DNA from 4 places in the Rhizobium sp. 01L410 genome. Region 1 is predicted to be linked to each of the others. Evidence: riboswitches for the same ligand, from Rfam matches in the RefSeq annotation. Region 1 holds a riboswitch; each other region holds the start of a gene.
What was found. A riboswitch is a leader RNA that binds a small molecule or an ion and turns the genes downstream of it on or off. The one in region 1 is predicted to bind cobalamin.
Positions count from the first base shown of each region.

Region 2: linked by a shared signal. The riboswitch ahead of AC1DV9_RS21920 (CbtB domain-containing protein) and the one ahead of AC1DV9_RS24990 (ABC transporter substrate-binding protein) in region 1 are both predicted to bind cobalamin.
Region 3: linked by a shared signal. The riboswitch ahead of bluB (5,6-dimethylbenzimidazole synthase) and the one ahead of AC1DV9_RS24990 (ABC transporter substrate-binding protein) in region 1 are both predicted to bind cobalamin.
Region 4: linked by a shared signal. The riboswitch ahead of cobU (bifunctional adenosylcobinamide kinase/adenosylcobinamide-phosphate guanylyltransferase) and the one ahead of AC1DV9_RS24990 (ABC transporter substrate-binding protein) in region 1 are both predicted to bind cobalamin.

Region 1 covers NZ_JBFTST010000014.1:60,359-68,176, forward strand. The annotation lists gene AC1DV9_RS24970 (transporter substrate-binding domain-containing protein) at 1-402, opposite strand, end outside; gene AC1DV9_RS24975 (bifunctional sugar phosphate isomerase/epimerase/4-hydroxyphenylpyruvate dioxygenase family protein) at 645-2,531, shown strand; gene AC1DV9_RS24980 (GntR family transcriptional regulator) at 2,541-3,215, opposite strand; gene AC1DV9_RS24985 (GntR family transcriptional regulator) at 3,255-3,941, opposite strand; cobalamin riboswitch at 4,102-4,357, shown strand; gene AC1DV9_RS24990 (ABC transporter substrate-binding protein) at 4,523-5,539, shown strand; gene AC1DV9_RS24995 (FecCD family ABC transporter permease) at 5,536-6,576, shown strand; gene AC1DV9_RS25000 (ABC transporter ATP-binding protein) at 6,573-7,337, shown strand; gene AC1DV9_RS25005 (hypothetical protein) at 7,473-7,818, shown strand, end outside.
Region 2 covers NZ_JBFTST010000010.1:208,746-216,563, forward strand. The annotation lists gene AC1DV9_RS21905 (sensor histidine kinase) at 1-1,232, shown strand, start outside; gene AC1DV9_RS21910 (response regulator) at 1,229-1,672, shown strand; gene AC1DV9_RS21915 (histidine phosphatase family protein) at 1,931-2,488, opposite strand; adenosylcobalamin (AdoCbl) riboswitch at 2,546-2,696, shown strand; gene AC1DV9_RS21920 (CbtB domain-containing protein) at 2,696-2,905, shown strand; gene AC1DV9_RS21925 (CbtA family protein) at 2,918-3,655, shown strand; gene AC1DV9_RS21930 (hypothetical protein) at 3,825-4,436, shown strand; gene AC1DV9_RS21935 (sulfite oxidase-like oxidoreductase) at 4,421-5,083, opposite strand; gene AC1DV9_RS21940 (sensor histidine kinase) at 5,356-7,089, shown strand; gene AC1DV9_RS21945 (sigma-54-dependent transcriptional regulator) at 7,086-7,818, shown strand, end outside.
Region 3 covers NZ_JBFTST010000002.1:328,242-336,059, forward strand. The annotation lists gene AC1DV9_RS06140 (TadE/TadG family type IV pilus assembly protein) at 1-2, opposite strand, end outside; gene AC1DV9_RS06145 (GFA family protein) at 303-698, shown strand; gene AC1DV9_RS06150 (DUF1003 domain-containing protein) at 695-1,228, opposite strand; gene AC1DV9_RS06155 (LTA synthase family protein) at 1,303-3,192, opposite strand; gene AC1DV9_RS06160 (NAD+ synthase) at 3,435-5,114, shown strand; gene AC1DV9_RS06165 (hypothetical protein) at 5,159-5,365, shown strand; gene AC1DV9_RS06170 (TolB family protein) at 5,507-6,337, shown strand; cobalamin riboswitch at 6,355-6,536, shown strand; gene bluB (5,6-dimethylbenzimidazole synthase) at 6,580-7,263, shown strand; gene AC1DV9_RS06180 (DUF2865 domain-containing protein) at 7,260-7,818, opposite strand, start outside.
Region 4 covers NZ_JBFTST010000002.1:191,232-199,049, forward strand. The annotation lists gene AC1DV9_RS05500 (glycine betaine ABC transporter substrate-binding protein) at 77-1,075, opposite strand; gene AC1DV9_RS05505 (cobyric acid synthase) at 1,528-2,982, shown strand; gene AC1DV9_RS05510 (chloride channel protein) at 2,979-4,769, opposite strand; cobalamin riboswitch at 4,992-5,382, shown strand; gene cobU (bifunctional adenosylcobinamide kinase/adenosylcobinamide-phosphate guanylyltransferase) at 5,665-6,177, shown strand; gene cobW (cobalamin biosynthesis protein CobW) at 6,183-7,229, shown strand; gene cobN (cobaltochelatase subunit CobN) at 7,233-7,818, shown strand, end outside.

The DNA of each region.
Region 1 (7,818 bases):
TTTCGGCGCGATCAGAACGATGGCATTGGCGACATAGGGCTTGGAGAACTGGACGGCCTTGGCGCGGTCCGGCAGCATTGCCATGGTGGCGAACAGCACGTCCACGCGGCCGGTCGTCAGGGCCGGAATGCGGTTATTGACCTCGAGCGGCACGAATTCGACCTCGACGCCGAGTTCCTTGGCATAGAGCGCGGCGATGTCGGCGTCGAGACCATCCTGCTTGCCGGCGCTGGTGACGAAGCCCCAGGGCGGATTGTCGCCCTGAATGCCGACGATCAGCTTTCCGCGCGCCTTGATTTCGTCCGGTGTGATGGCGGCTGCCGGGTTCGCGAGCCCGATCGCGGTCACGAGAGCCGCTGCTCCCAGCATCGCATTACGGCGTGTCAGCATCGATTTGAACATGTGTTTCCTCCTCCGTTAGCCGGCCGTCCGACTGCAGCAGTCATCCTCTCCCCGACCGTATGCCGCCATAATTGCCAGAGGCGCGATTTCAAATCAACCTATTTTTCATAAAACCTATGATGATTCATAATTCACCAACTGAATTGAAATCCTCACGACATTCTGCATAATGCCTATAGCCGATTTCCGCGGATACCTGCGTAGCCGCCCATCCGGCGGCACAGCATGAAAGGATTCCAGATATGAAGACCTCGATTGCCACCGTGAGCATCAGCGGCGAGTTGCCCGAAAAGCTCGAGGCCATCGCCAAGGCTGGTTTCGACGGCGTGGAGATTTTTGAGAACGACTTTCTGGCCTATGACAGCAGCCCTGCCGAGGTCGGCCGCATGGCGAGAGACCTCGGTCTGGAGATCACGCTGTTTCAGCCTTTCCGCGACTTCGAGGGCATGCCGGAGCCACTGCGCGGCCGGACATTCGATCGCGCCGAGCGCAAGTTCGATGTGATGCAGGAACTCGGAACAGACCTCGTGCTCGTCTGCTCCAATGTGTCGTCCGTAGCCCTTGGCGGCATCGACCGTGCCGCCGCCGATTTCCATGAGCTCGGAGAGCGCGCGGCGCGAAGAGGGCTGAAGGTCGGCTACGAAGCACTTGCCTGGGGCCGCTTCATCAACGACCATCGCGACGCCTGGGAAATCGTGCGCCGCGCCAATCATCCCAATATCGGGTTGATCCTGGACAGCTTCCACTCGCTGTCGCGCAAGATCGATGTCAATTCGATCCGTTCCATCCCGCCGGAAAAGATATTCATCGTCCAGCTCGCCGATGCACCGCTGATCGACATGGATCTGCTCTATTGGAGCCGTCATTTCCGCAACATGCCGGGAGAGGGCGATCTGCCGGTCTCGGCCTTTGCCGAGGCGGTCGCCGCAACCGGCTATGATGGCTATTTTTCGCTGGAGATCTTCAACGACCAGTTCCGTGGCGGTTCGACGCGCGAAATCGCGGCCGATGGCCACCGCTCGCTGATCTATCTCGGTGACCAGGTCAGCCGGAGCACCAAGACAGCAATCGGGGCCTCCATGCCGCCGCGTGCCCCCGCCGAAGGGATCGGTTTCATCGAGTTCGCGACCGACGAGGACGAGGCCGGCGAACTCGAGGACCTGCTCAAGGCGCTTGGTTTCCGCAAGGCGGGCGTGCATCGCTCCAAGAGGGTAAGCCTTTACCAGCAGGGCGCGATCCGCATTCTCGTGAATGTCGATCCGGCCGGTTTCGCCAACGCCGCCTATGCTGTGCATGGCACTTTTGCTTACGCAATGGCACTGGTTGTCGATGATGCCGACGCGGCCTACAGGCGGGCGCTGGCGCTGGATGCCGAGCCTTTCCGCCAGACCGTTGCCGAAGGCGAGCTGGAAATCCCAGCCATTCGCGGTGTCGGTGGGGGGCTGATCTATCTGATCGACGGCAAGAGTCCGCTCGGCCATTTTTCCGAAATCGATTTCGAACCGGTGGAGGACGATTGCAATGCGGATGCAGGGCTTCTCGATGTCGATCACATTGCGCAGACCGTTTCCTACGACGAGATGCTGACCTGGATGCTGTTCTACACCTCGATCTTCGAGACCCGGAAAACGCCGATGGTCGATATCATCGATCCCGGCGGCGTGGTGCGCAGCCAGGTCATCGAAAATGCCAGCGGATCGCTTCGCATCACTATGAACGGCGCTGAAAATCGCAGAACGCTTGCCGGTCACTTCATCGCGGAGAAATTCGGCTCAGGCATCCAGCATCTGGCCTTCTCGACAGCCGATATCTTCGCCACCGCCAAAGCCCTGCGTGAAAAGGGCTTCAAAGCCTTGCACATCTCGCCCAACTACTACGATGACGTCGAGGCCCGCTTCGGGCTCGATCCCGATCTCAGCGAACGGCTGAAGGCAGAAAACATCCTTTATGATCGCGACGACGAGGGTGAGTATTTCCAGCTCTACAGCGGGACCTACGGGGAGGGGTTCTTCTTCGAGATCGTCGAGCGCCGTGGCTATCGCGGCTACGGCGCGCCGAACGCGATCTTCCGGATTGCGGCGCTGAAGAAGCAGATGCGGCCGGACGGCATCCCGAAGGACGCCTTCTGACTGCCATCGCTAGGCGATGCGGCCGCTTTTCACCACATGTTCAACGCCGCTCAATATGTGGCGGCGGATAACGGCGCGGGCGCCCTCGACGTCCCGCTTCAGCGCGAGTTCGAAGAGGAGCCTGTGATCGTCGACAACCGCTTTGCCGCGAAAACTCTGAGCCAGCATATGATAGCGCAGGAAACGGTCGAAGACGGAGGACAGCGTCTCCATCAGCGTCGCCGAATTACAGGCGGAGACGATCGCCTGATGAAACTCCCAATCGTAGCGGACCCAGTCGATCGTGCGCGAGGCGTCGCCGGCAAGCAGCCTCTTTTCGGCGGCCGCAAGCTTGTGGTGCGCGGCGACGATGCGCCCTTCCCATTCGAGATTCCCCGCGGCAAATGACAGGCCGATGGCATGGGTCTCCAGCACAGTGCGAAGATCGGCGAGTTCCTCCAACTCCTTGAGCGAAGCGGGGCTGACTTCGAAGCCGCGCTGGCCTTCGGCGAGCACCAGGTTTTCGGTGGTCAGGCGGCTCAGGATCTCGCGCAGCGACGACACACTGATCGAATAGTGCTCCTTGGCCTGCTCCAGCTTGATCTTCGCACCCGGCGCCAATGTCCCGGAGATGATATCCTGACGAATTTGCCGGGAGACGACGTCGCTGACAGTCTCGGAATGTTCACCGGTCACTTTGAGCATTGATTCCTCTACGTCCCGCACCATCGTGCGTGGAATACATTATCCTGCCGATAGGCGAATGGTCGCCAGTGAACCCTTGCTCAGCGCATGCTCGACGCCCTGCTGAATATGCCGCTGCAATATTCTCTTCGCCGTCGTGATGTCGCGCTGAAGAGCGGCCTCCAGCAGTTGCTTGTGCTCTTCTTCCGCAACGCCGCCGCGATAGGACAATGCCACCATCTGATATCGCAGATATTTGTCGAACACCGCCGAATGTGTTTCCATCAGCAGGCGCGATCCGCAGGCCGAGATCAGAGCCTGGTGAAACTCCCAGTCGTAGCGCTTCCAGTCTTCCGCCCTACTGGTATCGCCCGAGGCCATCACCTCTTCCATGCGCGCCAGCTTGTAATGGGCCGAGACCAGCCGCGCTTCCCATTCGACATCGCCCTGTTCGAAGGCCTGCTCCAGCGCGTGCTCCTCGAGAAGCAGACGCAGCGCTGCGGTCTCTCTCAGGTCGGCGACCGAAACACGCGCGACTTCGAAGCCGCGCTGCCCCTCGGCAACGACGAGGCCTTCCGATGTCAGGCGGTTGAGAATCTCTCTCAGTGTGCTGACGCTGGTTTGGTAGGCGATTCTCAGATTTTCAAGCTTGAGCTTCTGCCCCGGAGAAAGCCGCCCGAAAATGATATCCGCCCTTATTTGCCGATAGCCGCTCTCTGCGACGGTCTCGTTTGAGATTTCGTTCAACGGCCATTACCTCTGATATTCCCATTTTCTTCATATATAACGGAATAAGTATGCCGTATTCAACAAGCGAAAACGCGATTGGCGGCCGTTCTGCGGGTACTGAACCCTGATTGCCGAACCAGGGTGGCGCGCTGCGCGTCTTGACGGCCGGGATATTAGCGTCGTAACTGCATCCGACGGTTCCCGGAGGAAGTCTCCGACGGGATTAATAGGGAACACGGTGCGGACGACCCAAAAGGGACCAAGACCGTGGCTGCCCCCGCAACTGTAAGCGGATTGCCGATCATCACGGGAGACCAGCCTGCTGGATGTCTCCCTTGGGCCGCAAGGCCATGCCACTGCGATGTTATCGCGGGAAGGCAGATGAGAGGCGAATATTCGCGAGCCAGGAGACCTGCCGTCAAACACGATCCAATCAGCCGGGCGGGGATGCCTGGAAAGGAACAGACATGTTTGACCTGACCCTTCGCCGATACATGGCCTCCATCCGCCTCGATTGGGCTTTCCGCGTCCGCGCTGCGTGAGCAGTCACGCCGTGTTCCGCGGCGTCGTGCTGCCCGCTTCTCCTAAATCGAGGTCCCATGCGCCAGATTATCGCCACGCTCACATTTGCCCTCGGCCTGACCGGCTTCGCCGGTACAAGCCTTGCCGCCACGCAGTATCCTCTGACCCTCAACAACTGCGGGCAGCAGGTCACGTTCAAGAAGGCGCCTGAGAAGATCGTCTCGATCGGCCAGGGGATGACCGAAGTCCTGTTCTCGCTTGGTCTTGCCGGCAAGGTCGCCGGTACCGCCGTCTGGGTCGGGCCGGTCCTGCCGCAATATGCCGATGCAAATAGCAAGATCAAAAGGCTCGCCGACAACGATCCAAGCTTCGAGGCCGTCGTCGGTCAGGAACCCGATCTGGTCGCCGCCGAATTCGAATGGCATGTCGGTGCGCAAGGCTCTGTCGGCAAGCGCGAGCAATTCGCCGATCTCGGCATCAATACCTACATCGCGCCTGCCGACTGCGTCGCCAAGATCAATGCCGATGGCGGTGATGGCGTTCGCAAGGAGCTGTTCACGATGGACCTGATCTATCAGGAGATCGCGGAGCTCTCCGAAATTTTCGACGTCAAGGATCGCGGCGATGCCCTGATCGCCGATCTGAAGAAGCGTGAGGCTGCAGCCGTTGCCTCGATCTCGGGTGCCTCGGGCAAGAACCTGCCCGTTGTCTTCTGGTTCTCCAGCAAAGAGGTCAAGGGCGACGCCTTCATCGCCGGCAAGAACAGCGCTCCGGCCTATATTCTCAAGACGGTCGGCGCGAAGAATGTCGTCACGACCGAAGAGGAATGGCCGTTGGTCGGCTGGGAAACGATTGCCCAGGCAAATCCTGCCGTCATCGTCCTCGCGACCATGGACCGCCGCCGCTATGCCGCCGATGATCCGAAGGTAAAGATCGATTTCCTGGAGAGTGATCCGGTTACCAAGGAACTCGAGGCCGTCAAGAACAAGCATTTCGTGATGATGGACGCCCAGTCGATGAACCCGACGATCCGCACGATCGACGGCATCGAAACGCTGGCAAACGGCATCAAGACCTTCGGCCTTACGCAGTGAAAGTTGCCGCTTCCTGGCAACGCCGGTGGTGGGCGCTCGTTGCGCTCACCGCCGCCGCCGTTCTCCTCCTTGGCGTCATGATCAGCCTTGCCGTCTCGATCGGCGAGATTGCGATCCCAGTTGCGACAACCGCCAAGGCGGTTTCGAACCGGCTGTTTGGAACGGCGTTCGAACTCAGCCGCATCCACGAAGGCGTCATCTGGGACTACCGGCTCAGCCGCGCTTTGGCGGCGGCCAGTGCGGGCGCTTCTCTCGCCCTCTGCGGTGCCATCCTCCAGGCGCTTCTTCGCAACCCGCTCGCCGAACCTTACGTGCTCGGCATTTCCGCCGGCGCCTCGACCGGGGCCGTCTGTGTCATGATCCTCGGACTCGGCTATGGCGTTCTTTCGTTGTCGGGTGGTGCCTTTATCGGTGCGGTGGTGGCCTTCCTGCTTGTCGGCATTCTTGCGACAGGCACCGGGGGCTCCAGCGAACGGATCATTCTCTGCGGGGTTGCCGGCTCGCAGCTCTTCAATGCGCTCACCTCCTATATCGTCACGACATCCGCAAATGCGGAACAGGCGCGCGGCGTGCTGTTCTGGCTCCTGGGGTCGATGAGCGGCGTCCGCTGGCCCGATGTCTATCTGTCGGTGCCGATCGCGATCGCCGGCTTCGCCGCCTGCCAGTTCCACGCCCGCGCGCTCGATGCATTTGCCTTCGGTTCGGATGCCGCCGCATCGCTCGGCGTTGCCGTGCGGCGGGTGCAGATCGTTCTTTTCGGCATCACCGCGATCATGACTGCGGCCGTCGTCAGCATGGTCGGTTCTATCGGGTTTGTCGGCCTCGTCATCCCGCATGCCGCCCGCTTCATCGTTGGCCCGTCCCACAGCCGTCTCCTACCGGCCACGGCGCTCGGCGGTGCGATCTTCATGGTCGGGGCCGATATCGTTTCCCGGATCATCATCACGCAACAGATCTTGCCGATCGGTGTGGTCACCGCGCTTTTCGGCGCCCCAGCTTTCGCGATCATCCTCTATCGCGTCGGGAGAAGTGCATGAGCATCTCCATCGATACCGTGTCCTATTCGGCCGGCGACACCTTAATCATCGATGGCATCACGCTATCGGTGACCCCAGGTAAGGTGCTTGGTCTGCTGGGCCCGAACGGCTCGGGAAAGTCCAGCCTGCTGCGGCTAATCTGCCGCCTGCGCCGCGTCGATAGCGGCGTTATCCGTCTCGGCGAGGACGACGTCGCCATCCTCTCTAGAGCCAGTCTCGCCCGGCGCGTTGCTCTCGTCGAGCAGCAATCGGCAACCGATACGCCGCTGACCGTGCGTGACGTCGTCCAGCTCGGGCGCACGCCGCATCGCGGCCTGCTTTCTGCCTGGGATGCGGGAGATGATGCGGCCGTCGACATGGCCCTGGAGCGGGTCGACATGAAACACCGCGCCGGACAGATATGGCAGACACTTTCCGGCGGGGAGCGTCAGCGCGTCCATATCGCGAGAGCTCTGGCTCAGACGCCGACCGAGCTCCTGCTCGACGAACCGACAAACCACCTCGATATCCAGCACCAGCTCGAAATTCTATCCCTCGTGTCGAAACTCGGGACGACCTGCATCATTGCCATGCATGATCTCAATCTCGCAGCGATGTTCTGCGACAGCCTCGCCGTGCTGCAGAAGGGTAAAGTGGTTGCATTAGGAACCACATGGGAGGTTTTGAACGAAGATCTGATTGCCCGCGTCTTTGGCGTCCGGGCGTATGTCGAGCAATCGGCGGTGCACGGCCGCTACAACATTCAATATGCGATAGACTGAAGATGGCCTTGAGCCGCTGCCTGAGGTTCATGGAGAATTGCCGGCGCGCGCAATTGGGAGTGTTGCGCCAGTTTGCCGGGATGGCATTTCACTGGAAGTTCGCTACAGTAGATCCCGATGAACTGGAGCATGGTCATGACCGAACGTCGTCAGCTTCCTCTGCATCCCGTCTCAACGGGTGCCGCGGCAGCCTGGATTGCCATGACAGCGGGCTCCAGCGTCGTCCTTAGTCTCTATTTCGCATGCGTCACGCCCTTCGTTGCGCTGTCGGCGGTTTCCGCCATGGCGCTTCCGCGGCAAATGGCGATCTATGCGGTTCTGCTCGCATGGCTGGGCAACCAGGTGGTGGGTTATCTCATTCTCGGCTACCCGCAGGCCTGGGACAGCTATGCCTGGGGTCTCGCCATCGGCGTGGCTGCTGCTACCTCTCTCCTGGCGGCATTTGTTGTTATCAGGCTTCAGACCGGCATCTTTGCTATGG
Region 2 (7,818 bases), on a different contig from region 1:
ATCTGCCGGAGCGGCGAAAGCGCCTTGCCGATGCCGTTGCCAACTACCCGGAATATGCCGGGAAACTGCCTGACCTCGACAAGGCGATCGACGGCAAGCTGGCAGAGGTCGAGAACACCGTAGCGCTCGCCCAGAGCGGAAGGCAGCAGGAAGCGCTTGCCATCGTCAGCAACGACAGCGGGCGCGTCTACATGGACGATGCCCGGCGCCTTATGATCGGCTTCATTGGGCTGACCGACGAGCATTTGCGGGTGATCGTTGCCGAGCAGCTCGAGGCCGCCAGCGATCTGCAATGGGTCACCGTCGGCGGTGCGTTGGCGATCGTGATTGTGCTTGGCGGCGCCATCCTCATTATCTTCCAACATGTGCGCGATCTGTCGCGGGCGCGTGAGGAACTGGAAGCGCTGAACAGCGGCCTTGAGGAGCGCGTCAACGAGCGCACGGAGGATCTGATGCAGGCGAACCAGGAGATCCAGCGCTTCGCCTATATCGTCACCCACGACCTGCGCGCGCCGCTGGTCAATATCATGGGCTTCCTCAGCGAGCTGGAGGCGAGCCTCATTGCAGTGACGGCCTATGTGATGGCCGACGAGAAGAAGCCGAGCGAAAGCGAGATCAAGGAAGCGCGGCTGGCGGTGGAGGAAGACCTTCCGGAGGCGATGAGCTTCATCCGCTCGTCGACGCGGAAGATGGATTCGCTGATCAACGCCATCCTGAAGATTTCCCGCGACGGGCGCCGCAAACTGGTTCCGGAGAGGGTCGACCTCAAGGCCGCGATGGAGACTGCGGCTGCGAGCGTTCACCACCAGGTGGTCGCTGCCGACGGGACGATGGAGATGGACATTCGCGTTCCGGCGCTCATCACGGACCGCTTCTCGCTGGACCAGATCGTCGGCAACCTTTTCGACAATGCGGTCAAATACCGCTATCCTGGCCGCCCGGTGAAGATTGCGGTCCGGGCAATGCCTGCCGGCAAGGGCCGTATCAAGATCGATGTCGAGGATAATGGCCGCGGTATTGCAAAGAACGACCGCGAGCGCGTTTTTGAGCTGTTCCGCCGCGCCGGCGAGCAAGACCAGCCGGGCGAGGGGATCGGCCTCGCATATGTGCGTTCGTTAATACGAAATTTGGGCGGCGACATTACTGTCGAGTCGATTGAGGGTACCGGCAGCACGTTCACGCTGCTCCTGCCTTCGGATCTCACCACCATCGTAAAGGGTACAGAGTCATGAAAGCCACGGGCCAGGAAGTCACGATCGTGATGATCGAAGACGATGAGGGGCATGCCCGCCTTATCGAGAAGAACGTGCGCCGGGCCGGCGTGAACAACGAGATCGTTCCCTTCACCAATGGCAAGAGCGCTCTCGATTTCATCCTTGGTGCCGATCGCAGCGGTGAGGTCAGCAGGGACCGCTATCTGCTGGTGCTGCTCGATCTCAATCTGCCTGACACCTCGGGCATCGACATTCTCGAGCAGATCAAGGGCAACGAGCACACCAAGCGCATGCCGGTGGTGATCCTGACGACGACCGATGACGAGCGTGAAATCCAGCGCTGCTACGATCTCGGCGCCAATGTCTACATCACCAAGCCTGTGGATTATGAAGGCTTCGCGCACGCGATCCGCCAGCTCGGCCTGTTCTTTGCGGTCATCCAGATTCCGCAGCAATAATGCGAAAAGGCGAGCAGTTTGGCTGCTCGCCCTTCTTTCAGCTCACCAGCATCGGGATGCTGATGACAAAGCCTATGAGAACAACGGCGGTCGCGATCTTCAGAAGACGCATGCGCCGTGTACGCTCCCCACTCCAATCATACGTCATGGCTGGTCTCCCCGGGGCAAGGACTTAGCGCCCGGCAAGCCGGGTTCAATAGGTATCGCGCAACTTGCTTGCGTAAGGCTTATCTAAATTTCGCGTTGGGAATGGTAGCTTTAGCGGCCGAAGCGCAGCGCCCAGCGGCGGCCGTCATGGCTCATGCGCAGGATGGCAAGCGGTTCGATATCCGTCAGCCAGAACGAGGCGAGCGGCGCGTTCAGTACATGGAGAACGGCGGCCCGGATCACCGCGGCATTGGCGATTGCGATCATGTGCCCGTCGAGGTTCTGCTGTTCCTCCATCCAGCCGGTGACGCGAGATTGAACTTTCGCGAGACTTTCGCCGCCATGCGGCGCCGATTGCGGATCCGTCATCCATTGAACCAGAGCGTCCGGCTCCTTTGCCTGCAGATCGGCGAGTGAGCGTCCTTTCCAGCGACCGTAGTCAGGATCGGCGAGCCTGGGATCGCCGGTGGCGGCAAGGCTCAAGATTTCGGCCGTCTGCAATCCTGCCAGGGCAGGGCTGTTTGCGCTCCGATCGGCGTGCCGAAGCCTCTCCGTCAACGCTGCGGTTTCCACAACGGCGCTCTGTTCCAGTGGCTCGTTCAGAGGGAAGCGGCCTTCGCGGTTTGCGCTGGTCGGGCCGTGGCAGATCCAGGTCAGCCGGGTATGCACAGGTGAGCCTCCGGCTTGCCGTGGATGGCAAATGAAGTTTCGTTGACAGTTCTCAGCCTAGAGATATAACGGGCATGTTGCGGGTTTGGAAGCCGGTGGAAATCCGGCGCGGTCGCGCCACTGTGACCAGGATGCGAAAGCAGGCTGGAAGTCAGACCTTGCCGCCAACACTCTTTCGACTGAAACGCGTCATTCCAGGAGGAATATATGTCTGACACCACTTTTGCGCCTGTTGCAGCACCAGCGCCAATCCCGGTAGGCGAAATCCTGCCATGGGCGATCTTCGGCGGCCTGCTGATGATCATCGCCATCTATTTTGTCGGCACGGAAGAGGGCGCCATGGCGCTATTCTCGGGCGGCTACGTCCACGAATTCGTGCATGACGGCCGCCACCTTCTCGGCTTCCCCTGCCACTAAAGGACGACAGACATGGTTGGAAATCTTCTACTCCGTGGGATGATCGCGGGGGCGATTGCTGGCATCCTGGTGTTTGCCTTCGCCCATACATTCGGTGAGCCGCTGGTCGACAAGGCGATTGCCTTCGAGGAAGCCGCTGCCACGGCTGCCGGCGAAGCCGCCGAACCCGAAATCGTCAGCCGCGCCACTCAGGCCGGCATCGGCCTCTTCACCGGCGTGATGGCTTACGGCATCGCCGTCGGCGGCCTCTTTGCTCTCGCCTTCGCCTTCGTGCATGGCCGCTTCAGCAAGCTCAGCGCCCGCGGCACCGCTGCCGTCATCGCGCTGGCAGCCTTCGTCGCCATCATCCTCGTTCCCGGCATCAAGTACCCGGCCAATCCGCCGGCTGTCGGTAATCCGGACACGATCGGCGTTCGCACCGAGCTGTTCTTCCTGATGATCGTCGTCTCGGTTGGGGCGCTCGTCGCCGCCGTGGCCTTGGCCCGCAATCTGGCTGTCCGCTTCGGCATCTGGAACGGCTCGATCATCGCCGGTATCGCCTACATCGTCTTCATCGGCCTCGTGCAGTACCTGCTGCCGCCGATCAACGAGGTGCCGGAAAAATATTCGGCAGCGGTGCTCTGGAGCTTCCGCACGACGTCGCTCGGCATGCACGTGATCCTGTGGTCGGTGCTTGCGGTGGTCTTCGGCTTCCTGGCCGAGAAGCGGCTGGAAACGCGGTCCCCGGTTGGCCGTCCGGCGTTTCGGTGAGAGCTTGGTGAGGGAGGTGTTCCGCACTCTCCCTCATTCCTGTGCTCGTCACAGGAATCCAGCCACTGCGCGTCGGCGCGGTGAATGACTCTAGTTTCCCGCGTCCATGGACATGGACGCACTGGATTCCTGTGACAAGCACAGGAATGAGGGATTGGTAAGGTCTGCGATGAAACGGCTGCTTCTTCGTTCGGCGATCTCTGTAGCTGCGCTCGCGCTGCTGACCGGCGGAGCCATGGCCCATAGCCGCACCGCGTCGGAAAACCACAGCGGCATTCCTGTCCCTGAAATTTCGCATGGCGAAATGGCCGTCATGGCTGATTATCGCGACCGGATCATCGCGCTGGCGTCCACCGCCACCGATACCAACGAGCCGTTCCGCCGTGTGCTGAACTATGCGCAGATCCAGTATTCCTACTGTCTCTGGGGCCGTATGCCCGGCAGCGTGACCGACGAAGAGAGTCCGTTCAACGAATGCGCTCACGCCTATCTGGCCGCCACCAAGGCGGTTCTGCTGTCGCTGCGGGATATGCCGCGCGAGGCTGGAGAGGCTGACGCGATTATCTCGGATGCCGATGCCGACATGGTGCGCCGCGGCCTGTCGCTGATCACCTGCCGTTTCAGCGGCGAGGCTTTCAACACTGCCGATGTCATCAAGCCGCGCTGGAGCGAAATTCCGCTGCATACGGCTAGCATGGCGTCGCTGACCGGTTTCTTCGCGATGATCTTTGGCGTCTTCTTCGCCGGCCGCAGGCTGCTGAAGGTTCAGTCCTCGGAGTAGCGCTGCTCGCGCCAGGGGTCGCCGAGCATGTGATAGCCGTTCATTTCCCAGAAGCCCGCCCTGTCCGACGGCATCAGGTCGATGCGGCGCAGCCATTTGGCGCTCTTCCAGAAATAGAGATGCGGCACGACCAGCCGCATCGGGCCGCCGTGATCAACCGTCAGCGGCTGCCCCTCCCAGGCGGTCGCCAGGATCGCGTCTTCGGCGGCAAAATCCGCCAGCGGCAGATTGGTCGTGTAGCCGTCATAGCTCGTCAGCATGACGTAGCCGGCTTCGGCCTTCGGCATGGCGGCATCCAGCAGATCGCGGGTCGAAACACCTTCCCAGCGGTTGTCGTAGCGCGACCATGTCGTCACGCAATGGATGTCGCTGACACGGGTGCTCTGCTGCATCGACTGGAAATCAGGCCATGTCAGCGCAAGCGGTGTCTCTACGAGACCGCGCACCTCGAGCTTCCAATCATCCAGCGATATCGCCGGCTGCTCGCCGAGATCGAGCACCGGCCAGTTCTTCACCAGATGCTGCCCGGGCGGCAAGCGCTCGGTCTCCGGGCGGGCAATTCGCCCTGTCAGGAACTTGCCTTCCGCCGCCCAACGGCGCTTGGACGTGGTGAGCTTGCTGTCAACAGGCGCCTGTTCGTCGGTCATCGCGGTCTCCCATCACAGTCGGCCGATAGGACAATTCCGGGCCCGGAGTGTCAAGGGCAGGGTGATCGCCTTGGCCATGCCGCTGGCCTCTTGGAATTCGCGGCGCCGGTCAGTACAATCGGGCGGTCGGGGTTGCCTTCCTGGGGAGGGAGGCAAAATGGGAGGAGCCGCCGCTGTCTCAGAGGCATAGGCTTACATTTGCGCTGTTTTCAGTGCCTTTCGTCGTTTTCGCCTTCTTCTATTACGGCGGATCGCTGGCGACGCGCGCCTATATGGGCGAGGCCTCGGCGCAGGCTGGGACGGCGCTGCGGCTGGCCGTCTCCGCCCTCAGCGGTCACCTGAACCGCTACGAGGCACTGCCGGCGCTGATTGCCGATCACGATGACATCAAGGAACTGGTCACGCATCCCGACGACAAGGATCTTCGGGACGCCGCGAACCTCTATCTCAAGGAGATCAACCATCTCCTCAAGTCCTCAGACATCTATGTGATCAAGCCCGACGGCGAGACGATCGCCGCCAGCAATTTCGATATGCCGGGAAGCTTCATCGGCGAGAATTTCAGCTACCGCCCGTATTTCCAGGAGGCGATTGCCGGAAAGCAGTCGCGTTTCTACGCACTGGGGACGACCTCGCTGAAGCGCGGTTATTATTTCGGATCACCGATCAGGGCCGGCGATGACATCCGCGGCGTCATCGTCTTCAAGGTGGATATCGACATGATCGAGTCTTCCTGGACCAGCGGCGAATATCGCATCTTCGTCTCCGATCCTGAAGGCATCATCTTCATGTCCGGCAAGCCGGCCTGGCTCTATAACAGCATCCTGCCGCTGACGGCGGATCGCATGCAGCGGACCGAGGCCTCCCGGCGCTATGCCAACGCGGCGCTGACGGCACTGCCGCTCGGCCGCAGCCGGTTCGCAGAGCATGATCTGATGACGATGATCGAGGAGGGCGCGCAGAAGGAATATCTGGTGCTCTCGCAATATATGCAGGCGGAAGACTGGACCGTGAACGTTCTGCTCGACACCGGCTCCGTCCGGGCGCGGGCGCGCACGGCGCTGGTTGCCGGTTTCCTGATGCTCTGCATTGCCGGTCTCGCCTTTGCCGTTCTGCGCCAGCGCCGGATGCGGCTCAATGAACGCATGCAGTTGCAGGCCGACGCCCGCAACCAGCTGGAACGGCGCGTCGAAGAGCGCACGGCCGATCTCGCGCGGGTCAACAGCCGGATCGAGGAAGAGATCGCCGAACGGCGCCTGACGGAGCAACAACTGCGGCAGACGCAGGCCGATCTTATCCAGGCCGGCAAACTTGCCGGTCTGGGCCAGATGTCGGCGGCACTCTCGCACGAATTCAATCAGCCGCTGGCGGCTGCCAAAACCTACACGGATAGCGCGGCCGTGCTGCTCGACCGCGGACGAAACACCGAGGCACAGGACAATATCCGCCGTATCGGCGGGCTGATCGACCGGATGGCGGCGATCAGCAAGCATCTTCGCAATTTCGCCCGCAAGCCGAACGAGAAGCTCGGGCCAGTGCCGCTCGACGAGGCGATCCGCGATACGCTGGAGATCGTCGCCTGGCGGCTGAAGGCGGCCGATGCCGATCTGCAGCTCGATCTTGGCCTGCATCCGCCGGTCGTCCGGGCGGGTTCCGTGCGTCTGCAGCAGGTGCTGGTCAATGTCATCTCGAATGCGGCTGATGCGGTGGAGGGCCTGAACGACCGGCGGATCGAGGTCAGCGCCTTCGAGAGTGCCGGCAAAGTGGTGCTGACAGTGCGCGACTTCGGGCCCGGCGTGCCGGCCGCCATTGCCGAGCGCATCTTCGATCCGTTCTTCACGACCAAGGGCGTCGGCAAGGGGCTCGGTCTCGGCCTCTCGATCTCCTACAATATCATCAAGGATTTCGGCGGCAGCCTGACTGTGGCGAACCATCCCGATGGCGGGGCCGAGTTCCGCATCGAACTGCAATCGGCGGCTGGCGCCATGCCGGAGGCCGCGGAATGAGTGAACAGAAGATCCTGCTCGTTGATGACGAGGAGGAGCTGCGCCGTTCGACGGCGCAGGCGCTGGAGCTTTCGGGCTTCAATGTTGAGACCTTCTCGAACGCCGACCATGTGCTCGAGCTGATCGGTTACAGTTTCCCGGGCGTCGTCGTCAGCGATATCCGCATGCCCGGCACCGATGGCATGACGCTGATGAACCGGATCCGCGAGATCGATGCGGAAGTGCCTGTGATCCTCGTCACCGGCCATGGCGATGTGCAGCTGGCGGTGAAGGCAATGCGCGAAGGCGCCTATGATTTCATCGAAAAGCCGTTCACGCCGCAGATGCTGGCCGGTGTCATCAAGCGCGCCCTGGAGCGCCGCAGTCTTGTCCTCGAAAACCGGCTGCTGAAAGCCGTCGCCGGAAAGCGCGATGACATCGAGTCACGGCTGCCGGGACGGACGCAGGTAATGGTCGATCTGCGCTACCGCATCCGCGCGATCGGAGCGAGCGATGCCGATACGCTCATTGTCGGCGAGACCGGGGCGGGCAAGGAAGTGGTGGCCCGGGCGCTGCACGATATCAGCGCCCGGGCCAGCCGCCCCTTCATCGCCATCAACTGCGCGGCCTTGCCTGCGAACCTCATTGAGAGCGAGCTGTTCGGCCACGAGGCCGGTGCCTTTCCCGGCGCCGTGCGCCCGCGTTACGGCAAATTCGAGCACGGCCGCGGCGGGACAATCCTGCTCGACG
Region 3 (7,818 bases), on a different contig from region 1:
ATACTGCGCCTCATGCGAGCTTCGTAAGCTGCGTTCTGTATAGGCCTGAAACTATTAATTTTGGATTAGCTAATAAAAGTAATGCGTGTGTTCTAGCGCGGCAAGATGACCTATTTCGGGAAAGCCCTCCGGGCACTTCATGCAACTCCCGATGGCTTTCGGCCTGAGAGGGCCTGTCTCGACCAGTGCGGGGCGGTCTTTCAAACCATCAAAAACACTGAGCTTTTCCATCAACAGATTGGATTTGACCCCTTCGCCGTCTGCCGTCAGTTTCCGCAGGAGTTCAAATGGAGACGGCGGCAATGAGCGGAGACTATGCTGGAGGATGCGCCTGTGGCGCCGTGCGGTTTCGGGGCACTGGCAAGCCGGGGCCCGTCGTTGCCTGCCATTGCTCGCAGTGCCGGCGGCAGACGGGGCTGTATTTTACCTCAACCGACGTCCCGCTTGAAGGGCTCGTCATTGACGGCCGGGAGGCTTTGCACTGGTATCAGTCGAGCGATGCGGCAGAGCGCGGTTTCTGCCGCAATTGCGGATCGGGGCTGTTCTGGCAGCGCACCGGCGCTGACACGGTCTCGATCCTTGCCGGTGCCTTCGATCAGCCGAGCGGGTTGTCCATCGGCTACCATATCTACTGCGCCGACAAGGCCGATTTCTACGAGATCAACGACGGCCTGCCGCAATATCCCGAAAGCGCCTAGATGCGTTTGGCGTCGAGCGCGGCACTGAGCCTCGCGACATCTTCGCGCAAAGATGTCAGTTCGGTCAGCACGCGCATGTCGATCTTCTGGTGCAGCGCCAGCACTTCCAGTTCGGCCTTCAGGTTCACCTCGTAATCCTTGGCTGCCTCCAGACGGTCACGCTCGGCCTGGCGGTTCTGCGACATCATGATGATCGGTGCCTGGATGGCGGCGAGCATCGAGAGGATGAGATTGAGGAAGACGAAGGGGTAGGGGTCGAAGGCGCCCGTCGCCAGGATGATGGTGTTGATGACAGTCCAGATCACCAGGAAGGCCAGAAAGGTCAGGATGAAGGACCAGGAGCCGCCGACGCGGGCGATGCCATCGGCAATGCGCTGGCCGAAGGACGACTCGGCGGAAAGGACGGCGTTGACGTTGGTGGAGATGATCTTCCGTTCATGCGCCTTCTGCAGCACGCGCTTCTCGATGTCGCCGAGTTCGTCGGCACTCTTGCCGAAATGCGTGTGGATGAAATTGGGGAGGTTATACATGCGAGGCTCCGATGCTGTATCGCGTCGGAGCCAGTATTCCCGCTGATGGCCTGAATGCAATGCGAATTAGTGTCTTAGCTGCCCGGTTTGGTGACCATCACATGCTGCGGGAAGAAGCGGTCGAGCGTCTGCGCCTTACCGAACATGACGTCGTGCTGCAGGTAGCGGTAATCGCGCACCAAGGGATCGAGCTTCTTCGGATCGAGCACCCAGTCCGGCGTCACCTCGTTCTTGCGGGTTGCCAGCTGGTAGCGGTCGATGATGTCGTATTTCTTCTGCACCCGGCCGAGGAAGCCGGTGTAATAGGGATGCTCGAAGCCGGCGAACTTCAGGAGATTGTAGGAGATCAGCGACGGGCTGATGGTGCCGACATCCTGCTTGACGCCCTTCTTGTTCGACCAGATCACCAGCGGCGTCTCGTGCTGCTGCTTCATCACGTCGAGCGGCGCCTTGCGGGTGGCGACCTGGTCCGGCATGTAGCCGGCGCTCATATAGACATTGCCGAGCGGCGGCAGGTGGTCACCCCAGAGAACGATTATCGTCTCGCGGTCGCGATGCGAGGCCCAGTCCATCAGCATCTTCAGGCTGTCGTCGGCTTCCTTGACACCCTGCGTATAGGTCGCGAGCGTTGCGCGGTCGGCTTCCGGAATGTCGCCCTGGATGTCGATCGAGTTGTGGGCGTAGCGGTTGGCCTCGTAGGGGCCATGTCCCTGCAGCGTGACAGCGAAGAAGAAGAACGGCTTATCCAGTCCGTCGCCCTCGCGCATGATTTCTTTCATCAGCGAGTCGTCGGAGGCAAAGATGCCGCGTTTTTCCATCGGCGGCAGGGTTTCCTCGGTGCGGAACTCCTCGAAACCGAAATCCTTGTAGACCTCGTTGCGGTTCCAGAACCAGCCGCTGAAAGGATGGAGCGCGCGCGCCGTGTAGCCTTCGCCGCGGAAGAAGGTCGCAAGCGAGGGCACGTCGCGGCGGATATATTGCTGATAGGGAATGCTGCCATAGGGCAGGAAGGCATTGGAGAAGCCTGTCAGTGCCTCGAACTCGACATTGGCGGTCATGCCGCCAAATTCGGGCGAAAACACATAGCCGGACTGCGAGGCGCGGATAACAGGCATCGGGTCGGCGCTGAAATTCAGCTTCTTCAGCCGCGTCGGATCCCAGAAGGATTCGCTCATCAGCATGATGACATCGGGCTTTTCGCGCGGGCCGGCGAGATAGCCGTAATTGCGGGCCGGGATCGCGTCGAGCGCCTCGGCATTGAGGCCGGCAGGGGCTGCCACATCGGCCATCGGTACGTTGAAGATGAAGGCCAGGATGAAGCCGTTGCTGCGGTAATTTTCCTTCTGGTCCCACATCATCGGCACGACCTGCAGGCGGTCGCGGATGTAGGAATATTGCGAATAATCCATCAGCGAACCGAAGGCGGCGATCACCGGTAGGCCGAGGCAGAGGCGGCGAAGACGCGCCTGGTTCGACAGCTTCGGAAAGGTGCGCCAGGCATAGCGCCAGCCGAACACCATGCCGGCGGCCAGCAGCACCAGGCCGACGACGATGGCGATGGCCGTGAACGGCCGGTCACGCACCATCACCGGCAGCAATTCCATGATCTGGCGGCCGAAGAGGATGTCCGAGGGATAGAAGGGATCGGACAGGTAATGCTGTTTCTGATTGGAGACGAAAGCCGGGATCAAGACAAGCGGAACGAGGATCAGCGCCGAGAGATAGCGGCGGCCGAAGGCGGCATCGAGCGTCAGCATCAGGATGGTCAGCATGACGACGGTGGTCATGCCGGGGCGGGCCGTCGAGGTCAGGAAATCGCCGACATCGGCAAGCGTGCTGCGGGCGATCCATTCGACGGCGATGACACTGAGCAGCGCCATCGAAAAGGTGAATGCGATGCTGAGGGCGGCTCGGGCGGCGGGAGAGCGGACATTCGCGCCGAGACCAGCAGAAAGCAGCGCCATTCTTCTGGCCTGCGCGGACTTCATGACCAACGCGATCAAGGGCGGACTCCAATGTCATTCCCGCCGTCATCCCGGCGTCATAAAACCTTCACCGAACTGTCACATGCCCGCCATGAACGCTAGATGAACCATTAATGTTTCCTTGCTTTTCCCGAAGATTTGAATTTTCGTCTGAGCAGACCCGGCGGCTTTTCATGGCAGGACACGTTGCGGGGCGAACGCGCGCGCGCTAAATAGATGACATGACACAGGAAAACGCTCCCTTGAACACGCTCCGGATTGCCGTCGGCCAGCTCAACCCAACGGTCGGCGATGTTGCTGGAAATCTTGCCAAAGCCCGCGAGGCACGCGCCGATGCGGCCCGTCAGGGCGCGGATCTGCTGCTTTTGACCGAGCTTTTCATTTCCGGCTATCCGCCCGAGGATCTGGTGCTGAAACCGGCATTCCTGAAGGCTTGCCTCAAGGCCATCGAGGATCTCGCTGCCGATACCGCGGATGGCGGACCGGGGCTGATCGTCGGCTTCCCGCGGCAGGGCGAGACAGGGCGGCACAATTCCGTCGCGGTGCTCGATGGCGGCAAGATCCTGGTGTTCCGGGACAAGATCGATCTGCCGAATTACGGCGAGTTCGATGAGAAGCGCGTCTTTGCCGAAGGCTCGATGCCGGGGCCGGTGAATTTCCGTGGCGTCAGGATCGGCGTGCCTATTTGCGAGGAGATCTGGAACGATCTCGGCGTCTGCGAGACGCTGGCCGAAAGCGGCGCCGAAATCCTGCTGGTGCCGAACGGCTCGCCCTATTATCGCGGCAAGGTGGATGTGCGCCATCAGGTGGCGCTGCGACAGGTGATTGAAACAGGCCTGCCGCTGATCTTCGCCAACCAGCTTGGCGGCCAGGACGAACTGGTCTTCGACGGCGCGAGCTTTGCCTTCAACGGCGACAAGTCGCTTGCCTTCCAGATGAGCCAGTTCGAACCGGCGCTTGCCGTGACCACCTGGAAGCGCGGCGACAACGGCTGGCGTTGCAGCGAAGGGCCGATGTCGCATATTCCGGAGAAAGAGGAGGCGGATTACCGCGCCTGCCTGCTCGGCTTCCGCGACTACGTCAACAAGAACGGCTTCAAGAATGTCGTGCTTGGCCTCTCCGGCGGCATCGACTCGGCGATCTGCGCGGCGATTGCCGTCGATGCGCTGGGCGAGGAGCGGGTGCGCACCGTCATGCTGCCCTATCGCTACACGTCCGAGGATTCGCTGAAGGATGCCGCCGAATGCGCCAAGGCGCTCGGCTGCCGCTATGATATCGTGCCGATCGAGGCGCCGGTGACCGGCTTTACCTCGGCGCTCTCGGACCTCTTCGAAGGCACCGATAGCGGCATCACCGAAGAAAACCTGCAGAGCCGCGCCCGCGGCACGATCCTGATGGCGATCTCCAACAAGTTCGGCTCGATGGTCGTCACGACGGGCAACAAGTCGGAAATGTCGGTCGGCTATGCGACGCTTTACGGCGACATGAACGGCGGCTTCAATCCGATCAAGGACCTCTACAAGATGCAGGTCTATGCGATCTCGCGCTGGCGCAATGCGCATGTGCCGCCGGATGCGCTCGGACCGTCAGGCGTGGTGATCCCGCAAAACATCATCGACAAGGCGCCCTCTGCCGAACTGCGGCCTGATCAGACCGACCAGGATTCGCTGCCACCTTATCCGGTTCTCGACGACATTCTCGAATGCCTCGTCGAAAAGGAAATGGGTGTCGACGAGATTGTCGCGCGCGGCCACGATGTCGCGACCGTGCACCGGATCGAGCATCTGCTCTATCTCGCCGAGTACAAGCGCCGCCAATCGGCGCCCGGCGTGAAGATCACCAAGAAGAATTTCGGCCGCGACCGCCGCTATCCAATCACCAACCGTTTTAGGGATCGGTAGGGGTATCATCAATTGCTGTTTGTCTAGATTGAGAGGTGACGAGCATGGCATTGCGCACAATTGCCTTGGATGAGCTCGATGGTTTTCAATTGGACGAAGCAAACCGGCTTTATTGGCGGGGCGAGACGGTTGTTCTTGAGCGCCGGTTGAAGCTCGAAACATATCAGATTGTTCTCGCTACATTGGCTACGGTCGGCGCCGTCGCATCTGGAATTCATCCTTTCCTGGTGAGTTGGCATCTTCTGAACTGAGGATTTCGTGTCCTTGAACCTCAGTTCGCTTTTGAAGCGCTGCGCCTTTATCGAAACGCAGATGCATGGCACAAACCGCATGCAAATCAGAATGAAGCGGAACGGCTAAGCGCCGGGCCGCAGCAAATGCGGGAGGCATGCATGCGCAGTTCGGTCGAGATCTACAACATCCTCACCGGTCAGAGCCGGGTCGTGTTCCAGACGGAGCAGCTGATCGAGGCGCCGAATTTTTCGCCCGATGGCCGCTACCTACTGCTGAACGGTGATGGCCTTCTCTATCGTTTGTCACCGGATGGTGAGGGCGGTCTGCAGCAGGTCGATACCGGCTTTGCCACGGCCTGCAACAACGATCACGGCATTTCGCCCGATGGCCGCCGCTATGTGATTTCCGACAAGACCGAGCACGGCAAATCCTGCATCTATACGCTGCCGTCGGAAGGCGGCGCGCCAAAGCAGATCACCGAAAACCTGCCATCCTATTGGCATGGCTGGTCGCCTGACGGAAAGGAACTCGCCTATTGCGGCATCCGCGGCGATCTCTTCGACATCTATACGATTTCCGTCGATGGCGGGGCCGAGCGGCGGCTGACGCATGGCGAGGGGCGCAATGATGGGCCTGACTATTCCTTCGACGGCCAGTGGATCTATTTCAATTCCAGCCGCACCGGGCTGATGCAGATTTGGCGGATTCATCCCGATGGGACCGGCCTCGAGCAGGTCACGCACGACAATTACGGCAACTGGTTTGCCCATCCGGCGCCTACCAACGACAAGGTGCTGCTGCTTTCCTACGACCCTGACGTCTTCGATCATCCGCGCGACCTGCATGTGCGGCTGCGGTTGATGGATATGGACGGCGGCAATCTGACGACGCTTTTCGAGCTGTTCGGCGGGCAGGGCACGATCAATGTTCCCTGCTGGTCACCTGATGGTGACGAGTTTGCCTATGTCCGGTATTTCCCGGCTACTTGAAGCGTCTCGTAAAAGCGGGCAAGACGCTTCGGTCAGGTGCCCGCTTGTCGCGGGAGAATCGGGAATCCGGTGCAAGCCCGGAACGTGCCCAACGCTGTAAGGCCGACGCCTGCCGCATCATGCCACTGGTTGACACCGGGAAGGCTGCGGCGGGCGGATGACGCCAAGTCAGAAGACCGGCCTGGCATCATAGACTGATCCCGTGCGGACGGCGGGGCGGTTGCGTTGTTGGGGATTTGACGATGCGGCCCATGAACAAGGATGCGCTTGAAGGCGCGTCTGCCTTTTCCGCTGACGAGCGCGACGCCGTCTACCGGGCGATCATGACCCGGCGCGATGTGCGCGACCAGTTTCTGCCTGATCCCATCCCATCCGATGTGCTGATGCGGCTGCTTGAGGCCGCACACCACGCGCCCTCGGTCGGCTTCATGCAGCCCTGGAATTTTATCGTCGTCGAAGATGTCGCTGTCCGCCAGCGCGTCTGGAACGCCTTCGACCGGGCGAACCGCGAGGCGGCCGGGATGTTCGATGGTGAGCGGCAGGCGACATACCGATCGCTGAAGCTCGAGGGCATCCTCAAGGCGCCGCTCGGCATCTGCATCACCTGCAATCCGTCGCGCAGCGGTGACGTCGTGCTGGGGCGCACGCATAACCCGCGGATGGATAGCTATTCGACCGTCTGTGCCGTGCAGAACCTCTGGCTCGCGGCACGGGCTGAAGGCATCGGCGTCGGCTGGGTCAGCATTTTCCACGAGAGCGAGCTCAAGGACATTCTCGGCGTGCCCGTGCATATCGAGATCGTCGCCTGGCTCTGCGTCGGCTATGTCGATACGCTCTATAGCGAGCCCGAGCTGGCCGTCAAAGGCTGGCGGCAGCGGCTGCCGCTCGACGAGCTGATCTTCCGCGATGGCTGGGGCCGCCGCTAATTCCGCTGTTGCTGCTGCGGCTGCGGGCCCGATGTTGCCGGGTTCTTCAGGTCGATACTGCCCTGGTCGCCCGCGAGAAATTGCGGGCCGATCTGGCGTACCTTGCTGTTTCCGGGGTCGTAGGGGCGGTCCGGTACCTGTGCCTGCGGCGCAGCCGGTGTGGGGGCGGCCGTTGCCGGCGGCTTGGTGGTGATTGTCGTGATCGAGCCCTTTGGCGGCGGCGCGCTGACGGTCTGGTTCTTGCGCATCTGCTCGTAATAGGCGGTCAGATTGCAGGTGCAGGAGGATTTCTCGCCGGGTGCCCGGTTCTTGTAGGCGAAGGCGTTTGGCATGGCGCTGTAGCGCGCGCCGGTCGCGGCCGAGATCATGTTGGCGGCGTCGGTATTCGAAACGTCCTGATAGAAAAGTTCGGTCTCGATGCCGGGACACATTTTCGAGCAGGTCGAGGCGTCGCGGCTGAAATCGATCGAGGTCGCATTGGTGCTGATCGGGAAGAAGCCGCCGTCGCAGCTGCGCACGCACATGGTGCTGACATGCGACATCATCTCGCCGCGC
Region 4 (7,818 bases), on a different contig from region 1:
ATATCAATGGGCGCAGCCTGGCTGCGTTTTCGTTGTCGAAGGCATATCATGACGGCGCTGGCCTTCGCGAAGCTTGCTAAAGCGCTCGTTTCACCCGGGCCGCCACTTCTTCGGGCACCCAGAGGGTCCAGAGCTCCGGGTAATTCTGCAAAAAATAGATGGCGGCGTTGCGGCTGCTTTCACCGTTTTCATCCTGCCATGCCAGCACGTCGTTGATCGTGCCGTTGTCCCATCTGCGCTTGCGAAGATAATCCATCGCCGGACCGGCGCGGTCTGCGAATAACCTTGTGGTGACGGTGAAGGCCTGGGATGTCGGATAAGCGTTGCGCTCGGGCTTGGCGCATCCGGGGACGGAGGTGCAGTTGTCCCACTCTGCCTGGTCGAAGGGGACACCCATCTCCAGCCGCACCATCTCGTATTTTCCGGCGACCGCAGTCGGCGCCCAGTAGTAACCGAGCCAGCCGCGCTTGTCGGCAAAGGCATCTGCAATCGATGCATCGAGCGCCCGCGGCGTTTCAGCTCCTATGAGGTCAAAGCCTTTCTCTTCTGCATGGAAGGCATTGTAGATGTTCTGCGTCGAGATCTTGCAGGCCCAGCCGGTTGGGCAATTGAATATCGCAGCCTTGTCCGTCGATCCGTCGCCCGGAAAGAGATCTGGACGGGCGAGGGCGTTTTCCAACGTCCTGATGGATGGGTTGGCGTCGGCGACGAATTTCGGGATCCACAGACCTTCGACCGCGCCTTCCGAGAGGATTTCGGCGCCTTCGACAAGGCGGCCGGCGGTGATGGCATCGTCCAGTTCGGTCTGGACGCCCTTTACCCAGAGTTCTGGCGCGACGTCCGGCGTCGATTTTCCGTTCATCGAGGCGAAGGTTGGCATGGTGTCGCCGGGGACGATCTTGACGTCACAGCCATAGCCGGCTTCGAGAATGATCCTGTCAAAATTCGCGGCGATGGCGGCCGAGCCCCACTTCATCTCGGCAATCGAGACGCTTCCACAACCGGATGCCGCGGCCGAGGTCGCGAACGCGCAGACAAGGGCGGCGAATAACAGCATTTTTCCTGCGGTCTTCATCTGCACATCCTTATTTCCACTCAGGATTTTTAAATTTACAGATGCTAGCGCAGAAAAGGTTGCGGTCAACTTTCCGCGGTTGAACTTTTTTGGCCTAAAACATTGATTTACAATAGCTAATATTAGCCAGCCCTGTTGCCTGTGATCGGCCGTTTCAATGATGCGGCGCACACGCCGCTGCCAACAAAAGTTCAAAAAAGGTCAAAATTCATGTTTGCTTAAGGCCTCAATAACTCTCCGGTAAGGATGTCGCGTTATCAGTGTAGCCACGGCGGGGGACAAACCGCCGGTTCTCCGGATCAGGTTTTGCGTCCCGGAGAAGACGAGTTTCGCCGTGTATGGGCGAATACGCCAGAGTTTACGGCAAACCGCGCGGCTTACTGCCTGCGCGGTTTTCGTGTTTTTGGCCCTGCCGTTGACTGCGCGAGGCAACGCGTTGTAGGCCTCGTTCCATGACCAGAGCCATCATGCTGCAGGGAACAGGATCGGATGTCGGCAAGACGGTGCTCGTCGCCGTGCTCTGCCGGCTGGCGGCCAATCGCGGACTGACGGTGCGGCCCTTCAAGCCGCAGAACATGTCCAACAACGCAGCCGTTGCCGACGATGGCGGCGAGATCGGCCGGGCGCAGTGGCTGCAGTCGCTGGCTGCGCGCACGCCGTCATCTGTTCATATGAACCCGGTGCTTTTGAAGCCGCAATCGGAGAACGGCAGCCAGATCATCGTCCAGGGCAAGGTCTGGGGGCAGGCGAAGGGGCGTGACTATCAGCGTCTGAAGCCGCAACTGCTGGAATTCGTGCTGTCGAGCTTCGCCACGGTTTCCGAGGGCGCCGATCTGGTGATCGTCGAAGGCGCGGGATCGCCGGCGGAGATCAACCTGCGCCCGGGCGATATCGCCAATATGGGCTTTGCGACAAGGGCCGGCGTGCCGGTCGTACTGGTCGGCGATATCGATCGCGGCGGCGTCATCGCCTCGCTTGTCGGGACACATGCGATCCTCGACGACACCGATCGGGCGATGATCTCCGGCTATATCATCAACAAGTTCCGCGGCGACGTCTCGCTTTTCGACGAGGGGATTGCCGCGATCGGCCGTTATACCGGCTGGCCGTGCTTCGGCGTCGTGCCCTGGCTGAAGGCGGCAGGCGGGCTGCCTGCGGAAGATTCAGTCGTTCTTGAAAAGCTGGCGCGGGGAAGCGGGGCCGCATTGAAGATCGCCGTCCCCGTTCTGCCGCGGATTGCCAATTTCGACGATCTCGACCCGCTGAGAGCCGAAGACGACGTCGAGCTGATGTTCGTGCGTGCCGGGGAGCGTCTGCCCGAAGACGCGGCGCTCGTCGTCTTGCCGGGCTCCAAATCGACAATCAGCGACCTTGCCGATTTTCGCGCCGAGGGATGGGATCGCGATCTGACCGCCCATGTCCGGCGCGGCGGCCGGGTGATCGGCATTTGCGGCGGTTACCAAATGCTCGGCCGCAAGGTGCACGACCCGCTCGGCATCGAGGGCGGAACGGCGGAGGTTGACGGGCTCGGCCTGCTCGACGTCGAAACCGTAATGGCGCCGGAGAAGACCGTTCGCAACAGCCATGCTGTTTCTGCCGAATACGGTACGCCGCTGTCAGGCTATCAGATCCATCTCGGCGTGACCGAGGGCCTGGATTGCAGCCGGCCGTCGGCCGTGGTGGACGGTGCCGCGGATGGTGCCGTATCTGCGGATGGACGTATCGTCGGGACCTATCTGCACGGCCTGTTTTCCGGCGATGCCTATCGCAGCCGGTTGCTGCAGAGTTTCGGCCTTCAGGGCGAAAGGCGCAACTACGCAGAGAGCGTCGACCGGGCGCTGGATGCCGTTGCGGCGGAGCTTGAGGCGCATCTCGACGGCGACTGGCTGAACCGGCTGCTTGGCTAGATTTCTCCGGAGATTTCGCGGCGCCGCCGGTCGAGCTCTTCGCTGTAGCGGCGCAGCGTGTGGCTTTCGCTGAGCTGTCCGACGACCTTGCGCTCGATCAGATTGTTCAGCACGGCGAGCGCTTCGCTCTCGCTCTTGTCGAAGATGGCAGCTGCCTGCTTGGCATTCATCTGCGGCTGCAGGAAATCGTTCTTGTAGCGAACGAAACTCTCCAGCCCCTTGCCCTCGTCGTCAGTGGCGATCGGATTCGCATGAATTTCCGGCACCAGCACCAGACCGGCATATTTGCCTGTGTCATCGACGAGGATGACGCGTTGCGTGGCGCCGGCGGGAAAGGCCTTCTTGAATTCCTCGACAGTGGTTGCGGCATTGGCGGTCTTGACGTCGGCGCGCATCAGCTTGTCGACCGTCAGATTGCGGATCCAGCCGACATCATGGGCGCTGCGGATGCTTTCGCCGCGCAGGTGAAAACGCCAGGTGGCAAAGGAGTAGCCGAAGGTGGTGCGCACGACGAGCGAGGACGTGATGACCGCGGCGAGCACCAATACGGTGATCGGGAAGTCGCCGGTGATTTCGAGCGCCAGAAAGGTCATCGTCAGCGGTCCGCCGATGATGGCGACGGCGAGTGAACTCATGCCGACGACGGCGTAGACTTCGGGTGTCAGCGAGGCATGCGCAAAGAACGGGGCGGAATAGGCAAAGAGCTTGCCGAGCAGCGCGCCCATGAACAGCGATGCAAAGAACAGGCCTCCCCTGAAGCCGGAGCCGATCGATACCGCGGATGCAAGGGACTTCAACAGCAGGATGCCGACAAGCGTCGGGATCGCCACCTGATGCGCCAGGTTGAGATGCAAGGCGCCATGCCCAGCCGACAGCACCTGTGGAGAGATTGTGGCCAGCAGGCCGACAACGATGCCGCCGAGCGCCGGGCGTACCGGCGTGGGTACGGAACTCTTGCGGGCCAGTTCCTCGACAAAGGAAACGCCCTGCATGATCAGGATGCCAGCACCGGCGCAGCAGGCGCCAAGCAGAATGGCCGGCACATAATCGGCCGGCACCACAGTGCCGAATCTGCCTACGTCGATGGTGAAATCGTTGCCTGCGAGCAGCCGTGCCACCAGCGTCGAGAGCAGGGCGGAGACGACGACAGGTGTCAGCGAGACGATGGTATAGGTGCCGATAATCAGCTCGAACGCGTAGAAGGCGCCGGTTAGCGGGGCATTGAAGGCGGCGGCGATGGCGCCTGCCGCACCGCAGCCGAGGAGGACGCGCAGATCGGCGCGGCGCAGCTGCAGCTTCAGGCCGAGCTTCGAGGCCAGGCCTGCCGCCAGCTGCGTATAGCCGGCCTCGAGCCCCACCGATGCGCCGAAGCCGTTGGAGATCAGGTTCTGGATGGCGACGATGATGCTGTCGGTTAGCGACAGGCGGCCGCCATGCAGCGCATTGGCCTCGATCGGGTCGACCATTGGCTTCTTGCGTGTCCTGCTGAGAATGAAGAGCAGCAGGCCGAGCAGCATGCCGCCGCAGACCGGTGCCAAAAGCAGCAGCAGCTTGTTGCTGATATCGGAGGAGCTGAGACGATCGACATCGCTGATGCCGAAGATGAGGCTGTGCATCTCGCGGGAGATCAGGCTCATGCCGGTGACCGCGCAGCCAGAGATGACGCCGACCGCGCCACCGGCGAAAACCATGCCCATTTCGTTCTGGCGCGCCAGCGCGCGCAGCCGCGCCAAATCGAATTTGAGATGGCGCCGCGTCAGGCGGCCGATATCCGTTTTCGTGAGCATGATGACAGAACTAGGCGACGGGAGGAAGGATCAAGGAAGCAGGCTTTTCGCGCCGCATGATTTCGCGAGCAATTGCAGCAAAAGCGAGGCGGCGGCAAGCGAAATATGCCCGTAAGTCAATGAATTTAATAGACTATCTGTTTGGTAGACTCAGTCGTGTTAAGATGCGGCATTTTCCATTGTGTCAGGCTCGATTGACTTCGCACTGCCGCACGCCTAACGATGAAATCAATAACGGATGGTTCCGGAGCGGTGATTGCCGCCCTGGATGAAAAGGGAATGTGACGGGGCGGACCCAAACCGGGCGTCTTCATCACAGCCGACCCCGCGACTGTAGAGCGGTCAGGGTCTTCCATCCGGTGCACCGGCACCATTGCCTGATCGCCGCATTCCGCGGCAGGGCGGTGGCTCAAGGACACCGGAAAAGCCACTGGAATGCATCGTGATCAGCAGGGGCTGGACGCCTCCATTTCTACGAATCGTCCGCCTTTTCACGAGAATGCAGCCGGGAAGGCGAGGAAGATCCGCTGGCACGATCAGGGATGGCCTTGCGCCATCCCTGTCGGGGCCTCGAACCGCGAGCCAGGAGACCTGCCAACCGTGCCGGGCGAAGAGCCCACCCAAGGGCAATCCTGTCCGCTGCCAGCACGGAGGTTGTCATGGCTGAAACACGAATTTGCATGCCGTTACGTGCGGCCCTGAGGATTTCCCTCATTCCTGTGCTTGTCACAGGAATCCAGCGTGCCCAAGTCCTTGGGCACAGAAGACTTATTTCCTTGCTGCTAGGTTTCATTCACGGCGCAGACGCGCCGTGGCTGGATTCCTGTGACAGGCACAGGAATGAGGGAGGTGGGTGTGGCGGACGCCAATACGCTGATGCCGGAGCCATCCTCACATGAACAGCACCACCTTCGTGCTCGGCGGCGCCCGTTCGGGAAAATCCCGTTTCGCAGAGCAGCTGATCGCCGATAGCGGCCTCGAGCGCCACTATATCGCCACTGGGCGTGCCTGGGATGACGAGATGCGGGCGCGGATTGCCGCCCACAGGAACGATCGCGGGCCATCCTGGACGACGCATGAGGAGCCGCTGCAGCTTGTCGAGTGCCTGTCGGCCATCGACGGCGAAGGGCGGGCGATCCTTGTCGATTGCCTGACGCTCTGGGTCACCAATCTGATGATGGGCGAGCGGGACATGGCGGCGGAATCTGCTGCCCTTGCCGCCTGGCTGCCGAAGGCCAAGGCTCGGATCGTGCTTGTTTCCAATGAAGTCGGCCTCGGGATCGTGCCCGAGAACCGGATGGCGCGGGATTTCCGTGATCATGCCGGGCGGCTGCACCAGATGATCGCGGCCGCTGCCGCGGACGTGTATTTTATCGCGGCAGGGCTGCCGCTGAAAATGAAGGGTTGAAGTTTATGAACCAGAAGATCCCCGCAACCGTGATCACCGGCTTTCTCGGTGCCGGCAAGACGACGATGATCCGCAACCTGCTTTCCAACACCGGCGGAAAGAAGATCGCGCTGATCATCAACGAATTCGGCGATCTCGGCGTCGATGGCGACGTGCTGAAGGGCTGCGGTGCTGAGAATTGCACCGAGGACGATATCATCGAACTGACGAATGGCTGCATCTGCTGCACCGTTGCCGACGATTTCATTCCGACGATGACCAAGCTGCTTGAGCGCGAACAGCGCCCCGATCATATCGTCATCGAGACCTCGGGCCTAGCGCTGCCGCAGCCGCTGGTCGCCGCCTTCAACTGGCCCGATATCCGCAGCGAAGTGACCGTCGATGGCGTGATCACCGTCGTCGATAGCGCCGCCGTTGCCGCCGGACGTTTCGCCGACGACCACGATGCCGTCGATGCGCGCCGCGCCGAAGACGAGTCGCTCGATCACGAGAGCCCGATCGAGGAGCTGTTCGAGGATCAGCTGACCTGCGCCGATCTGATCGTGCTCAACAAGACGGATCTGCTCGATGCCGCAGGCATTATCCGCGTCCGTGACGAAGTGGCGTCGCGCATTTCGCGCAAGCCTGCGCTGATCGAGGCGAAGAACGGCGAAGTTCCGGCCAGTGTCTTGCTCGGCCTCGGCGTCGGCACCGAGGAAGATATCGCCAATCGCAAGTCCCATCACGAGCTCGAGCATGAGGATGGCACGCCGCATGACCACGACGAGTTCGACAGCTTTGTTGTCGAGCTTGGCGCGATTGCCGATACGGCCGGTTTCATCGAGAAGCTGAAGGGCGTGATTGCAGAGCATGACGTGCTGCGCCTGAAGGGCTTTGCCGCTGTCGAGGGCAAGCCGATGCGTCTGCAGATCCAGGCTGTCGGCAGCCGTATCGACCAGTATTTCGACCGCGCCTGGGCGTCGGACGAGACCCGCGGCACGCGTCTCGTCGTTATCGGCCTTCATGACATGGATGAAGCGGCGGTGCGCACGGCCATCGAGGCGCTCGTCTGATCCATGCATCTGCTTCTCGCCCAGAAAGGAACGATCAGCGACGGTGACGAGGCCATCGATCTTGGCCAGTCGCCCGGCGATATCCTGTTTCTGTCTGCGGCGGATACGGAGCTTGCGGCCATCGCCGCCGCCCACGGACAGGGCGGCGGTTCACCGCTGACGCTTCGGCTTGCCAGCCTGATGAGCCTCAAGCATCCGATGTCGGTCGATGCCTATGTCGAGCGGACCGCGCTGCACGCCAAGCTCATCATTGTCCGCGCGCTGGGCGGCGCCAGCTATTTCCACTACGCGCTGGAGGCTCTTCATGCCTGCGCGGCGAGGCATGGCGCGCGGATTGCGGTTCTGCCCGGCGATTCCAAGCCGGATGCCGGGCTGACGCCTTTTTCCAATGTGGCGCTCGATGATCTCAATGCGCTGTGGTCGTATCTGATAGAGGGCGGCGACGAGAATTCGCGGCGGCTGCTGGATTATGCGGCGGCGATGCTGTCGGGTGGTGAAAAGCCCGGTGCGGCTGCGCCGTTGATGAAGGCCGGGATATGGTGGCCGGGGCGGGGAGTCGTTGGTGTCGGGGAGTGGCGGGTGCTGTCTG